Regions from separate parts of the Shewanella sp. FDAARGOS_354 genome, predicted to be linked through region 2. Evidence: predicted binding sites of a transcription regulator. Region 2 holds the regulator's gene; each other region holds the start of a gene.
The links. Region 2 encodes sigma-54, which starts transcription at its own class of promoters, with help from an activator protein. Its sites were predicted from a motif close to GTTGGCACGNNNNTNGNNT; they were not measured.

Region 1: CEQ32_RS08225 (DUF1328 domain-containing protein) is a predicted target of sigma-54. The motif match lies at 1,367-1,385, and genes of this name have one in related genera.
Region 3: CEQ32_RS00105 (flagellar assembly protein FlgT) is a predicted target of sigma-54. The motif match lies at 2,213-2,231, and genes of this name have one in related genera.

Annotation. Positions count from the first base shown of each region.
Region 1 covers NZ_CP022089.2:1,820,178-1,824,546, forward strand. Annotated here, with positions in the region: gene pfaD (eicosapentaenoate synthase subunit PfaD) at 1-380, shown strand, start outside; gene CEQ32_RS08220 (hypothetical protein) at 612-1,112, opposite strand; gene CEQ32_RS08225 (DUF1328 domain-containing protein) at 1,537-1,713, shown strand; gene CEQ32_RS08230 (hypothetical protein) at 1,736-1,930, shown strand; gene CEQ32_RS08235 (diacylglycerol kinase family protein) at 2,085-3,821, shown strand; gene CEQ32_RS08240 (sigma-54 interaction domain-containing protein) at 3,914-4,369, opposite strand, start outside.
Region 2 covers NZ_CP022089.2:4,406,768-4,411,136, forward strand. Annotated here, with positions in the region: gene ptsN (PTS IIA-like nitrogen regulatory protein PtsN) at 1-415, opposite strand, end outside; gene hpf (ribosome hibernation promoting factor) at 418-705, opposite strand; gene CEQ32_RS19830 (RNA polymerase factor sigma-54) at 734-2,209, opposite strand; gene lptB (LPS export ABC transporter ATP-binding protein) at 2,316-3,047, opposite strand; gene lptA (lipopolysaccharide transport periplasmic protein LptA) at 3,044-3,595, opposite strand; gene lptC (LPS export ABC transporter periplasmic protein LptC) at 3,582-4,142, opposite strand; gene kdsC (3-deoxy-manno-octulosonate-8-phosphatase KdsC) at 4,139-4,369, opposite strand, start outside.
Region 3 covers NZ_CP022089.2:20,736-25,104, forward strand. Annotated here, with positions in the region: gene CEQ32_RS00095 (motility associated factor glycosyltransferase family protein) at 1-790, opposite strand, end outside; tRNA gene CEQ32_RS00100 (tRNA-Arg) at 838-913, opposite strand; gene CEQ32_RS00105 (flagellar assembly protein FlgT) at 969-2,144, opposite strand; gene CEQ32_RS00110 (FlgO family outer membrane protein) at 2,423-3,055, shown strand; gene CEQ32_RS00115 (LPP20 family lipoprotein) at 3,052-3,501, shown strand; gene CEQ32_RS00120 (flagella synthesis protein FlgN) at 3,624-4,049, opposite strand; gene flgM (flagellar biosynthesis anti-sigma factor FlgM) at 4,052-4,369, opposite strand, start outside.

The DNA of each region.
Region 1 (4,369 bases), 2.4 Mb from region 2:
CATTAGATGAGATTTGGGCAGGTACTGTGGCGCACTTTAATGAACGCGATCCTAAGCAAATTGAGCGCGCGCTGGATAATCCAAAACGCAAAATGGCACTGATTTTCCGCTGGTATTTAGGTCTTTCGAGTCGCTGGTCAAACACGGGCGAAGTTGGTCGCGAAATGGATTATCAGATTTGGGCAGGCCCCGCCCTCGGCGCCTTTAATGCTTGGGCTAAAGGCAGTTATTTAGATGATTACCGTGAGCGCAATGCAGTCGATTTAGCTAAACATTTAATGCAGGGCGCCGCCTACCAAGCACGGATTAACCTGTTGTTATCCCAAGGGGTAAGTATTCCGGTCAGCTTGCAACGCTGGAAACCACTACAACGCTGCTAATTCGCATTGGTAAACCTTATTGAGCGGGTTAAGTGAACACTTAACCCGCTTTTTTTACATTCATTTTTTGGGCTTAAAACCGATTGGAGTTCAGTTTCCGCTCTGCATTGTCACTTCAATGGCACGCCGTAAACCCATCCTAGGGACTCAACGGAAAAACCCCTTTTTCCGATGGCCCACTCTGTCACAGAACGTAGCGCGACAATGCTCACCTGCAACTGGCCTGTAAAATTACAGTTTATCGATTTTTAATATGCCATTTTTAAAGTTAGGCAAATAGAGAATGGAAACACACTGGCCATTTCGAATAAATGATTCGTGGTTTTTATTTGAAAAAAAGTAACTTGCAGTAACGTAGTCATTGTATGCAAAGCGTACACCCGATACCGAAAATGATTCCTCTCTGCTAGCGCTTTGGTTGACTTGATGATCCTTTATACATCCAGAAATCAACTGTGTTTTATTTTCCAAAACGGATTGTTGAACTTGGTAAATGTCGAGATATGTAGAAAGAGTCGCGAAAAAACCGATTAGGATAAAGCTAAAACTCAGCACAAAAATAGTGCTTGGTCTTAAGTTAACGGTTTCCGAAAGGTGTTTTATGAAAGGCGTATATTTATAAGCAACAATAAATATAACAGCTGCAATGACAAAGCCAATTAGGCTAACGGGATCTGAACTGAAAGCTTCTATTTCGCTTACGAAGTAGGAGTTGCTTGAAGGAACTAACATATTATGAATGTGTGACTCCACGGTTCTAATAACATTGGTTTTGCAAAAAAATTAACTCTCACTTTTAAATCAACAACATAATGCCATTTCGACGTACCATCAAGCCATTATGCTGTTTCTCACAATATTCTCACTGCAACTCTTACCGAATCGCAGGTAAAAATTGCCTATCTCGCTTATATCAGCCATTACTCCTGCCAACACACCAATTAAAAATAACGTTAATAATCAGAATTTTAATCAACATCTTCAAAGTTGGCATTAAGCTCGCAATATCTCATTTGTGAGTTTATTGCGGGATTGAGTGATAACGGGATGTAAGACGTAACCTAGCTTATCCAACTCACCCGGCAACTAGCTCACTCGACGTAAACATGCAGAGTGAAGAATACAGAAAAACCGAAATAAGACAAAGGAGGTGGCTATGTTAGGTTGGACCTTAATGTTTCTGGTTGTGGCCATTATCGCCGGACTGTTTGGATTTACGGGGATCGCTGGCGCCGCAGCAGGAATCGCAAAGATTATTTTCTTCCTATTTATTGTATTACTTGTGATTTCCCTGCTGGTCAACGCCCTTAAGGGTAAGGCACCACGCGCTTAAATTGGATAAAAGGAGAATCGATATGAAACCTATGACCATGATTACCAATGCATTTTTAGCCTTATTATTAACCTTTGGACTGTCAGCCTGTAGCGACAACCATGCCGAGGACGCAGGCGAAAAAATCGATGAAGCCATCACTGATACCGGCAATGCAATTGAAGATGCCTGTGAAGAACTGAAAGAAGGCGTTAAAGCGAAAGATACACGCTGCTAAAACGGATGACAGCGAGTAGTGAGTCCCACAAACGAGCCTATCAGGATAACCACAGTTCAATTGAGTACCACCGAGCCACTTTATCGCGACAGTCATTGGTTACGATAAAGTGGATTTTCCTGAGGTTCGCCGTTTATCGATGGAGGAGATGCCAATGCTGCGTAGGATCCACATTAAGTATTTCTACCTGTTCGGAGCGCTGTTATTTGGCTATCTCGCCGTAACGGGGCACTCCCCCATCCTCACCTTTATTTGGGCATGGACCAGCCTATCCCTCGCCCTTGTCGGCTCGGCCTATTGGTTTAACCTCGCCAGTATTTTTAGAAAACGTCAGGATGGCTCCATCCCTTGGTATATTCGTTGGGGCTTTATTCCATTTTTACTAGGATGCCGACTCTATAATCTCTGGGCGCGGCGCCGTGATAGCGTGCCTTCAATGCAAGCCATTGATAAATATCTATACTTGGGTAGCCGCTTAAGCGCTGCTGATTTACCTAAACTGAATCGTTATGGCATTACCGCTATTTTAGATGTCACCGCCGAATTCGACGGCCTCGATGTGTCTCTGTATGAAGAGCATATCGACTATCTGAATATCCCTATTCTTGACCACAGCGTGCCGACTAGCGCCCAATTAAATCAGGCGATTAACTGGTTACACCGTCAAGTACGCGCCCAAAAGCGGGTATTAATCCACTGTGCGCTCGGCCGCGGGCGATCCGTAATGGTGCTGGCCGCTTATCTTGTGTGCCGCCGCCCCGAGCTCAGCTTTGCCGAGGTGCTGCAACAGATTAAAAGCATTCGTAAAACCGCAGGGTTAAATCGCTGGCAACTTAAAGCGCTGGAGCAGATGTACACTCAAGGGGAAATCAAACTGCATAAGCGAGCCTGGATTATCGCCAATCCCGTCTCTGGCGCGGGTAAATGGCAAACCCATGGCGAACAAATTTGCACTGAACTGAAACGCTATTTTGAGGTGCAGTTAGCGCTCACCACGCCAGAGATTAGCGCCCAAACCCAAGCGAAAAAAGCCCGGCTTCAGGGCGCCGATATCATCATCGCTTGCGGGGGCGATGGCACAGTCACAGAGGTCGCGGCGGAGATTATCGACACCGATATCACCTTAGGCATTATCCCGTTAGGCACCACCAATGCCCTGTCACACGCCCTCTTTGGTTTAAGCAGTAAGCTCAATGCCGTCTCCCAAGCCATTGATAATATTATCCAAGGCCAGACACAAACCATAGATACGGCGCGTTGCAATGATCGGCTGGTGTTACTGCTGGTCGGCATTGGGTTTGAGCAACAAATGATTGAGTCGGCGAGCCGCGAGCGTAAAAATGCCCTCGGCCAACTCGCCTATCTCGATGGTTTGTGGCGCGCGGTGAACACCGACACCAACCTCGAGTTGCAGCTGACTTTAGATGACCAAGCCCCAATGACAGTGCAAACCCACAGCCTAGTGGTTGCCAATGCCGCACCTTTTACCAGCTTACTCGCCCAAGGTAAGGGCGAACCCAATATGACCGACGGCTTGTTGGATATCACTTGGTTGGATTCAAATAATGAGCCGAATGAACAGCTTATCAGTCTGGCTGAGCTGGCTTTTACCGGCTGGATTAAAGAGGCCGCCAATAGCGACTCTGCGCCCTCGGGCAACACGGCCAACACGGCCAACACGGGCAACACGGGCAACACGGGCAACACGGGCAAAGTAAAACACGCCCACGCGAAAAAGGTAAAGATCAGCAGTCAGCCCCAATGCAAGTATGTGATTGATGGCGAGATTTGTGAGCCGGAGGAACTCAATATCGATATCCTACCCGCCTCTTTGAAGGTGTTTGTGCCCTATCAAGCGCAAAATGCTGAACCGCAGTCAGAGTCAAAATAAGCTAACACATTCAAAAGCAAACGCTGAATCAAAAGCTGCATTAAAAGTTGAATCAATGCATTAGCTTATTTTTAGGCATTTAATGTAGGTTACTACTTAGCGACGCTATTGCTAACGGAATCTTCGCTAACGGCATCAACAACAGTTTGAGCGTCTGACTCCTGCTCATATTTACTGAGCTTGTTATAGAGGGTTTTAACGCTGATCCCAAGCTGCTCGGCGGTGTCGGTTTTATTGCCCTGACTCGTTTCAAGCGCTTGGTAAATGGCGATTTTTTCCAGCTCATCAAGGCGCATACCTTGGGGGATCACCACATTTTCCTCCGCAGTCGTCTCTTTTTCCGCACTGGGCGTCAGCTGTAAATGCTCAGGGGTAATCTCATGGTCCGCCAGAATATAAGCGCGCTCAATAGCATGCTTTAACTCGCGCACATTCCCCGGCCAAGCGTGGGCCGCAATCGCCTCTAAACTTGAGGACGAGAACACTTTGCTCTGTTTTTCCGCCGCATTGCGATAGGCCAGAAAATGCTTCGCAAGTCCGACTATATC
Region 2 (4,369 bases):
TTTCATCATGCGTCTTGCGCAATTGTTTTAATATTTGCTTGTCACTGAGCTTTTCAGCCATGCATGACAAGGTACTTAGGTGCTGCTGACATTGGTCGGCAGGCACGAGTAGTGCAAATAAAATATCGACGGGTTGTTTATCGATAGCATCAAAGGCTATCGGCTCCTCACATTTTATCAATATCGCTATGGGTTGTGTTATATCGGTTAATCGACCATGTGGAATGGCGATACCGTTACCTATACCTGTGCTACCCATCTTTTCGCGCGCCACGAGGCTTTCGAAGATCTCTTGAGATGAGAGGGTGGGGTACTGGGCAGCGGCTAAGTCGCTGATGAGTTCCAGTACCTTTTTCTTACTGCCCGGAGTGGCGCAGGTTGTGCACTCCGGCCGCAGTATGGTACGAAGTTCCATTGCTAGTGTTTTGTTAACTTCTCTTTGTGTTTAATAACCTGACGATCAAGTTTATCAATCAGGACGTCTATGGCAGCATACATATCTGCATGCTCTGAAGTCGCGAAGACTTCACCACCGGTGAGGTTGATTCTCGCTTCGGCAATCTGTTGCATTTTCTCAACATTGAGCACAACGTGCACATTATTGATCTGTTCGAAATGACGTTCAAGTTTTGAAAACTTTTCCTCAACATATGCCCGTAACGATTCAGTAATCTCGATATGGTGTCCACTTAGGTTTATTTGCATAGAAACGTCCTCCGATACTCACAATAGGCTATAAACTTTTACGCTGATTGGAAGGGGGAATAAGCATCGCTTCTCGGTACTTCGCAATGGTTCTGCGCGCAACGTTAATTCCCTGTTCTGCCAGAAGTTGAGCCATCTTGCTGTCGCTTAATGGTTTTTTCTGGTTTTCCGCTGCAACCAGTTTCTTAATGAAAGCTCTGATTGCTGTGGATGAGCACTCACCGCCATCATCCGTCCCGACGTGGCTTGAGAAGAAATATTTTAGTTCAAAAAGTCCTTTTGGGGTATGCATGTATTTTTGAGTCGTCACCCGTGAAATGGTGGACTCATGCATCTCTACCGCCTCGGCGATATCGTTTAGGACCATAGGTTTCATGGCTTCTTCGCCATATTCGAAGAAACCCTGTTGATATTGCACTATACAGTTTGCCACCTTGAGCAGTGTTTCGTTACGGCTTTCAAGGCTTTTAATAAACCACTTGGCTTCTTGCAGATGGCCACGAATAAATTGGCTATCAGCTTGATTTTTTGAACTTCGGGCCATTGCTGCATATTGCTGATTTACGTTGATTTTTGGCATGCAGTCAGGGTTTAATTCGACCACCCAACGGCCGTTTTTCTTCGACACCGATACATCGGGGATCACATATTCTTCATCGACAGGGGTGATGAGTAAACCGGGACGAGGGTTCAAGGTTTGGATCAGCGCAATACTGTCCCTTAACTCGTCCTCTTTCAGTTTGGTCTTACGCATTAACAGCCTAAAGTCGCGAGCGGCGATCAGATCTAAATGATCTTTGATCAACATGCGGGCGTTTTCGATGTGAGGGGTATCAGGCGAAAAATGAGATAGCTGGATCAGTAAACATTCGCTTAAATCCCTTGCCGCGACACCAACAGGGTCGAAGTGTTGAATACGCTTGAGCACGGCTTCGACTTCGTCGAGTTCAATCTCGGGATTGCCCATGGCTTCGAGGATATCTTCAGTGCTTTGAGTGAGATAACCTTGATCGTCAATGGCATCAATAATCGCGGTGGCAATGGCTAAATCGGTTTCAGAGAAGGGTGTGAGGTTTTTTTGCCATTCTAAATGTTCGTACAACCCCTCGCTAGTTTCCCCTTGGAAGGGCATGTCATCTTCACGGCTGGCGCCAGAACCTGAGTTTGGCGATGCGGTAAAGACTTCATCCCAAGTGGTATCCATGGGTAACTCTTCGGGCAGAGATTCTTTGGTCAGCGACTCGGCAATGTCCACGGTGGAATTATCTTGTTCCTGTGGCTGGGCAGTCGTTTCGCTAAAGTCGGTATCGGCGATATCTTGCTTACGTTCGCTAGGCGCGTCAAATTGCTCCTCTTCCAGCTCGAGAAGAGGATTAGAATCTAAGGCTTGCTGGATTTCTTGTTGCAGTTCCAATGACGACAGTTGCAGCAGGCGAATGGCCTGCTGAAGTTGTGGCGTCATGGTTAACTGTTGACCCAGTTTGAGCTGGAGTGACGCTTTCATGTTACCGCTGATCCCTAGGTTATTATTGTGAGTTTAGGTCGCTTGATATCATATGGATGGAGCCTAGCGCTCTCAAATTCAAGGCTTATTAGCTTTGTTTTAGTAACTATAGCCTGAATTGTTCACCTAAGTACACAGCCCTAACTTGCTGATTGTCTAAGATCTCTGCGGGTGTGCCCTCGGCAATAAGATTACCGTGACTCACAATGTAAGCATGTTCACAGACGTCTAAGGTCTCGCGCACATTGTGGTCAGTGATCAGTACACCAAGGCCTCGGCTCTTAAGCTGCTCGATAATTTTCTTGATATCGATAACGGAGATCGGATCAACGCCCGCAAAGGGCTCATCAAGCAGAATAAACTTGGGGTTGGCCGCTAAGGCGCGGGCAATTTCGACGCGTCGACGTTCACCGCCCGATAAGGACATGCCTTGGCTGTCACGAATATGGGTGATATGGAACTCTTCTAGCAGTTGCTCTAGTGCTTCTTCGCGCTGGTCACTATTGAGCTCTTTACGGGTTTGCAGTACCGCCATGATGTTGTCGTGTACGGTTAATTTACGAAAGATACTCGCTTCCTGTGGTAGGTAACCAATACCTTTGCGGGCACGCAGATGCATAGGATCGGCGGTTAAATCATCATCGTCGATAAAGATATGGCCTTTATCGCTTTTAACTAAGCCCACGACCATGTAAAAGGTGGTGGTTTTGCCCGCGCCGTTAGGGCCGAGTAGGCCGACGACTTGACCCGTTTTGACCGTCAGGCTGACATCTTTGACAACCTGACGACTCTTATAACTCTTGGCGAGATTCTGTGCTTTTAAGGTGATTTGGGTCATTTAGAATCCTGTTTTTTCACAGGTTTATCTGTTGGTGTATTTTTGAGTTCTTCCTGATAATTATCAGGTTGAATAATGGTAATTACGCGATCATCACCATTGCCGCTACTTTCGGCGATCAGTTTTTGCTGAATAATATCGTAACGAATTAAATTGCCTGTAACTTGACTACCCGCTTGGTCTAGGGTCGCTGTACCAGTTAGGGTCAACGTCCGAGTGGCCATTTCATAGCGAATCTCTTTGGCGCTAGCAGATGCAGGGCGGCCATCATCAAGGATTTGGCTGTAGGTTGCTGGATTTCCTGTAGCCAGTAAGACTTTACTATTTTCGCCTTCGACAGAAAATGCACGGAGTTGATCCGCATGGATTTTAATTGAGCCTTGAACAACTTCAACGGGACCGAAGAAAATGATCTGATTGTTTTTAATGTCCGCAGTTTGACTGACGGCTTTAATTTTCACTTCTTGCTGTAAGTCACCGATCTTGGCGAAGGCATTCATGCTTGTCATTAGCATTAGGCTGGCAAGTAATATGTTATTTTGCTTCATAGGTTCCTACTACCTGACTGGTCAATTGCACTTCCTGCGCGTTAAGGTCGGCATAAAGGCCTTGCCCTTGAATATTAAAATCTTTCCCTGTGACGTAAATGATGCGGTCAGAGGTCATTATCATTGTGTTGAGATCGAGTTCTAAAAAACTGGTGGACAAGGTTTGTATCGGTTCACCAGGGCTGATGGCATCGATAATAACATTATTTTCTAATACAACCTTGCCAGTATCTTTGTTGAGTCGACCTTGATCGGCTCTGATCTGCCATTTTGCTTTACCTTGGTCGGGATACACAAGATAGACAGGCTGAATAAAGTCGGTTTGGTTTTTAAGCTCATAGTGTTCCATGTGCTTTGCCGTGACGCGACTATTGACTTGTCCTTGCTCGTTAAACTCGATGCTGCGCAGATCTTCGATAATGTAGTCGGGTCTGTCTGTATCATTCAGGCTGCTATCGGTATCGCCACCGCGTTTTTGTTGGACCTGCCAATACAGCACGAGTGCAGTACCAAAAAAAGCAATAATGGCGAGGGTCACACGACTCATATGCTCATCCCATGGGCTGAGGTAAATTTGTTTTGACTCAGAAGTAACAGATCTGTCAGCTCTCTGAGCGCACCATGACCACCATTTAACTGGGTCACAAAATGGGCGTGTTGGCGCACATAGGGATGTCCATCGGCGACACAGACGGCAAGACCGACGACATTCATCACTGGCAGGTCGACAATATCATCACCGATATAGGCAACTTCTTCAGGTGTGACATTGTA
Region 3 (4,369 bases), 650 kb from region 2:
TCAAACCGTCAATACAGACCACTATATCAGGCTTAATCTGATGATGAAGTAAGCCACGTAAAGCCGTATCCGCAGCAATCAACAAGGGTTTCGATGGGCTTAAAGTCAGTTGCTTAAGATAAGCATAATGTTCTTCTAAAGACGGACCTGAGCCTATAACAATTGCTTTGTATGGATTGTAGCTTTTCGTTAAATGGGCAGCATCAGGATCGTTGGTAATAAAAACCTGATTATCGGCAAAGCGCTTAAGGATCTCAGGATCATCGATTTGATGGTGTCGATTGGTGAAATCACGATTAAGCTCCATCACCAAGAGATCCCTCAGTGTGGCATTGTCATCACTGACGAGATTGAGATCTGGGGTAATGGCAACATTCGGAAATTGCAGCGTGGCACTGGGCATCGCATTTAATAGCACATTCGGATGACAGAGCCATTCCCTCTGATCGGTGTAACAAAGCAGTAATGCGAATACGGCTAAGTTTAAAATGCAAACTTCGATTTTTTGATATTGCGGGTTATCCGTTAGTAGACTCGGCACATCACCCATACCCACGCCATAAACCGTGACTTGGTGAGTATTTGATGGAAGTGTGCTAATAAACAGCTGTGCTTCAGCGATGCGGTCATGACGGCTACTTAGCTGAATACCATTAACACTGATAGTTTGGTTTTGGCCTTGGACTAAGTGTGCATCAAGATGGTCAATTGATTGGCTTTTTATCGCAGCAGCCACAATTGGCCAGCGTTTAGCAATAATACTCAGATTAGTGGCAAATAGTTCAGTCATTCCGTTTCCTCGGAAGCTTTCGTTTTGATATTACCGACATCACTATCTGGTCTCTCCACAGGGACTCGAACCCCGATCGGCCGCTTAGGAGGCGGCTGCTCTATCCTGTTGAGCTATGAAGAGACGCTGGTGATTATACTGGTTTTATCTTTGATTAAAAGGCTTATGATTTAGTTGCTTAAATCTTAAGCGCGATGTCGTTTATCTGTACATTGTAAACCGCATTTTGGTCAACGAGTACGGCTGTTGCACTTTCTTCACTCACTTGTTCAATTTGCACTGTTGCTCGGCTTTTGGTAGCAATGGCACGCATTTCATTGAGTCTATCTGGTAAATTGCGTTGTAACACCACTTGGAACTTATCGCCAACTCTAATGCCATGTTTTCGGCCTAGGTTGAGGATAATCCTGTCTCCTTGACGACTGACAACTTGCCCAAGTAGTGGTCTACAGTTGAGCGTGTTATCAATATCGCGAGTCGCTTCTTGCAGCAGTTGGCTGATATTTTTGCCGTAGGATGAACGCCAAAATCTATCACTATTGGGGGCAACAATGGCTTGTTCCTCAAATTCCCACCGAGCCGATGTGCTGTAGGTTTTGTTCCATACTTCTTCACCGCTAATGCCGTGATAAAGGCTAAGCTTTAATTGGAACTGCCTTTGTGGCGCTTCATCCCACCATCCCATAAAGGTGGCTTGTACTGGCTCAGTTGAAATATCAATAATTTGCGGTAATAAAATGTATTGGCTATCGGTAATTTCACTCAGCCAACTCGGAAGTCTATAGCCGCGGATATCGACCAGTTCTTGTGCGATATCGAGCCTTTCTTTGGCATGGATATGGCTGTATCCAGTTGATGAGTAGCCATCAATACTATTACCGAGTCTTTCGGATATGACTTCTTCAAATCCTGATAATTGGCCGTAGCGTAATTGTGCTCGATCTTTTATTTGGGCTTGGGGAATAAGGATCGCGGCTTTTAATTGGCCCGTAGGGCATTGTTGTGTTGGGTCATCATTCAGATCGAGCCTGAGCGACACATAAATTTTATTCCCTTGAATGCGTTCACTTACTAACTGAATACTAATCGCTTGAGCGTTACGATTAATGGCGAAGCTGTCTTGTGTGAGATTGCCGTTGGTGGTTTGTTGTTCACTGGATATTTGGATCCCGGTGCTGAGGGTGGCATAGCTAACCGCTTGATTGATAGCTTCTTCCCGCGCTTGGGCAATGTTGCCATTAGTGATGATTGCTTCACCACTGGCTTCGACCCATTCTGCTTGCGCGTGATTGGCTTGAAGCGCGGCCAGCAGTAGGCTGCTAATGATGAGCAAGTGCTTTCTGAGTATGTTCATTAATAAGCCCTTCAGGTCAATTGTGCCAATCAGTTGAGTCAGTTTAATGGCGGTTTTATTGGCTGTAAAAGCAAGTTCCGTGCCTAATTTATGAAATATACCCAAACCATCTGAAGTTGCTGAATAGGTATAGAGGGTAAAGTTATTGGCATCGTTGTCGATAATCAGGTGAGTAAATCAAGGATTGTATTTTGACTTGGTCTAATATTTGCAATCTTTTTGACTAAAGATTGCGGCTCGCTTTGAGGCGCATTGATATCGATAATGAGGTTATTCCCATGCTAAAGCGTGCGTTCATTCCCCTGGCTCTTTTGGCGCTGATTGGGTGTGCGACTAAACCCGTTGTGCCGCCAAAACCTAGCCTAGTTGACGGCAATGGTTTGCCGCCGACAGCGGTGATTAATCATTTAGCTCAGCGTATTGTGACCGAGCTAGTCAAGCAAAATGATGCATTGCGTCCTGATCAACCTATCGTTGTAACTACACCAGTATTAGTGGGCGACATGACGAGTACGAATGCGGTTGCGCTGCAATTGCAGCAGGGACTCATGGCATCGTTGCACAGTTTTCAATTTAACGTGGTGGAGTTAAATCTCGCCGATGGACTGCGTGTTACTGGTGAGGGCGATTTTATTTTGACGCGTGACTGGCAAAAATTGTCTACTAATTTGCCTGTTGACCATATTGTGGTATCCACGATGAGCCCGACGACCAATGGCTTAGCCATTAATACTCGAATCGTTACCTTAAGTAACAACCGAGTGGTGTCAGCTTCACAGACCTTTGTTACACAAAAAGAATTAAGCAATTATATGCAGCCCTCTGAGCAAGTGATCTCCCACGATGGGATTTTATATCGTCAGTCGGCTCCCGGTATGAATGAAGTGCGTGTATTAGGAGATGGAAAATGAAACGCTACCTGTTAGTGATTGCGGCGCTTCTACTGACAAGTTGTGCCTCTAGAGACAAGTATGTGCAGTGGGAAGATGTCCCTCCATCTAGCTTCCCGAAGCTAACGGCCATTGGTTATGCCCCGTTAGCAACTCAACCAGCGAAAGAGCAATCTCAAAGAATGTTGATGGCGATGCAAGCATCCAAAATTGTGGCTTACCGTGAGCTAGCTGAACAAGTATACGGTCAAAAGATTACCGCTAACAGCAGTGTCAGTGATTGGATGCTAACCGATGATAATGTTAAAGCTTCAGTCACTGGGGTGATCCGCGGCGCAAGAGTAGTTAAAAGTTATCCCGCAGGTGAGCATTACGTTACTGAGTTAGAACTTGATTTTTCTAAGGTATGGCAAATCTATCAACAGCAGAGTCGGCCACAGAGAATTAAAGAAGTCACTTACTTTTAAGGTGTCATCTCCTATCAACCAGAAGACAAGCATGAGATGGTTTGGGTACAGATAATCGATAAACAAAAACCGCGCTAACTAAGCGCGGTTTTTGTTTGAAATCCGTTTGTTCTTATAACGCCTTACGCTTTTAGATCATTGCCTAAGCTTGAGATTGTCGAGGTTTTACCTTTATCGTTATACGTCAGCGTGGTGGCATTTCGGCTCGCCTGCAAGGCTTGAGCAAAGCGGTTTAGGCTTGCAAGATTCATCTCGATCAAACTAGCATTTTGTGCGTTGAGATCTTTGCATTCTGCGAGTGCCTCTTTAACCACTGCCATTTTATCGGATAGCTCAACTTGCTCCGTGAGTAAGGCTTTATCGCTGTGACTAGCCAGCAAGTCATCATTTGCTTTAAGGGCTTGTAGACATGTTGATTTTTGCTCAGCAAGCGACAAAAGCAAATCGGCGTTTTGGTCAACCAAAGCGCCTTTTTCCTTAAGAATAATTTGTTTAAGAACAGCCAAATGGGCGTGTTGTTGATCTACCAGTTTAGCTATTTCTGTCATAGTTACTCTTTATTAAGCTCATTTAATTCTGCTTCGAAGCTGGCAATATTCGCAGCCAACTTTTCGGGATCAATTTTATAACGACCTTCGGCAATGGCTTGTTTTATTTCGGCCACCTTCTTTTGGTCGACTTCAGGTAGACTGGCCATTTTGGTTTGAGCTCCTTGTAACTGTTGAGCTTGAGCCGTAATGACAACAGAGTCACCTTTTAGTTGAGTTGATTTAGCCGCTACCTGAGAGGTTTTCTCGCTTTCGCTGCTTTGTTTAGTGCTGTTTGAACGGACTTGTGCGGCCGCTCCGGCGTTAAATTTGCTAATATC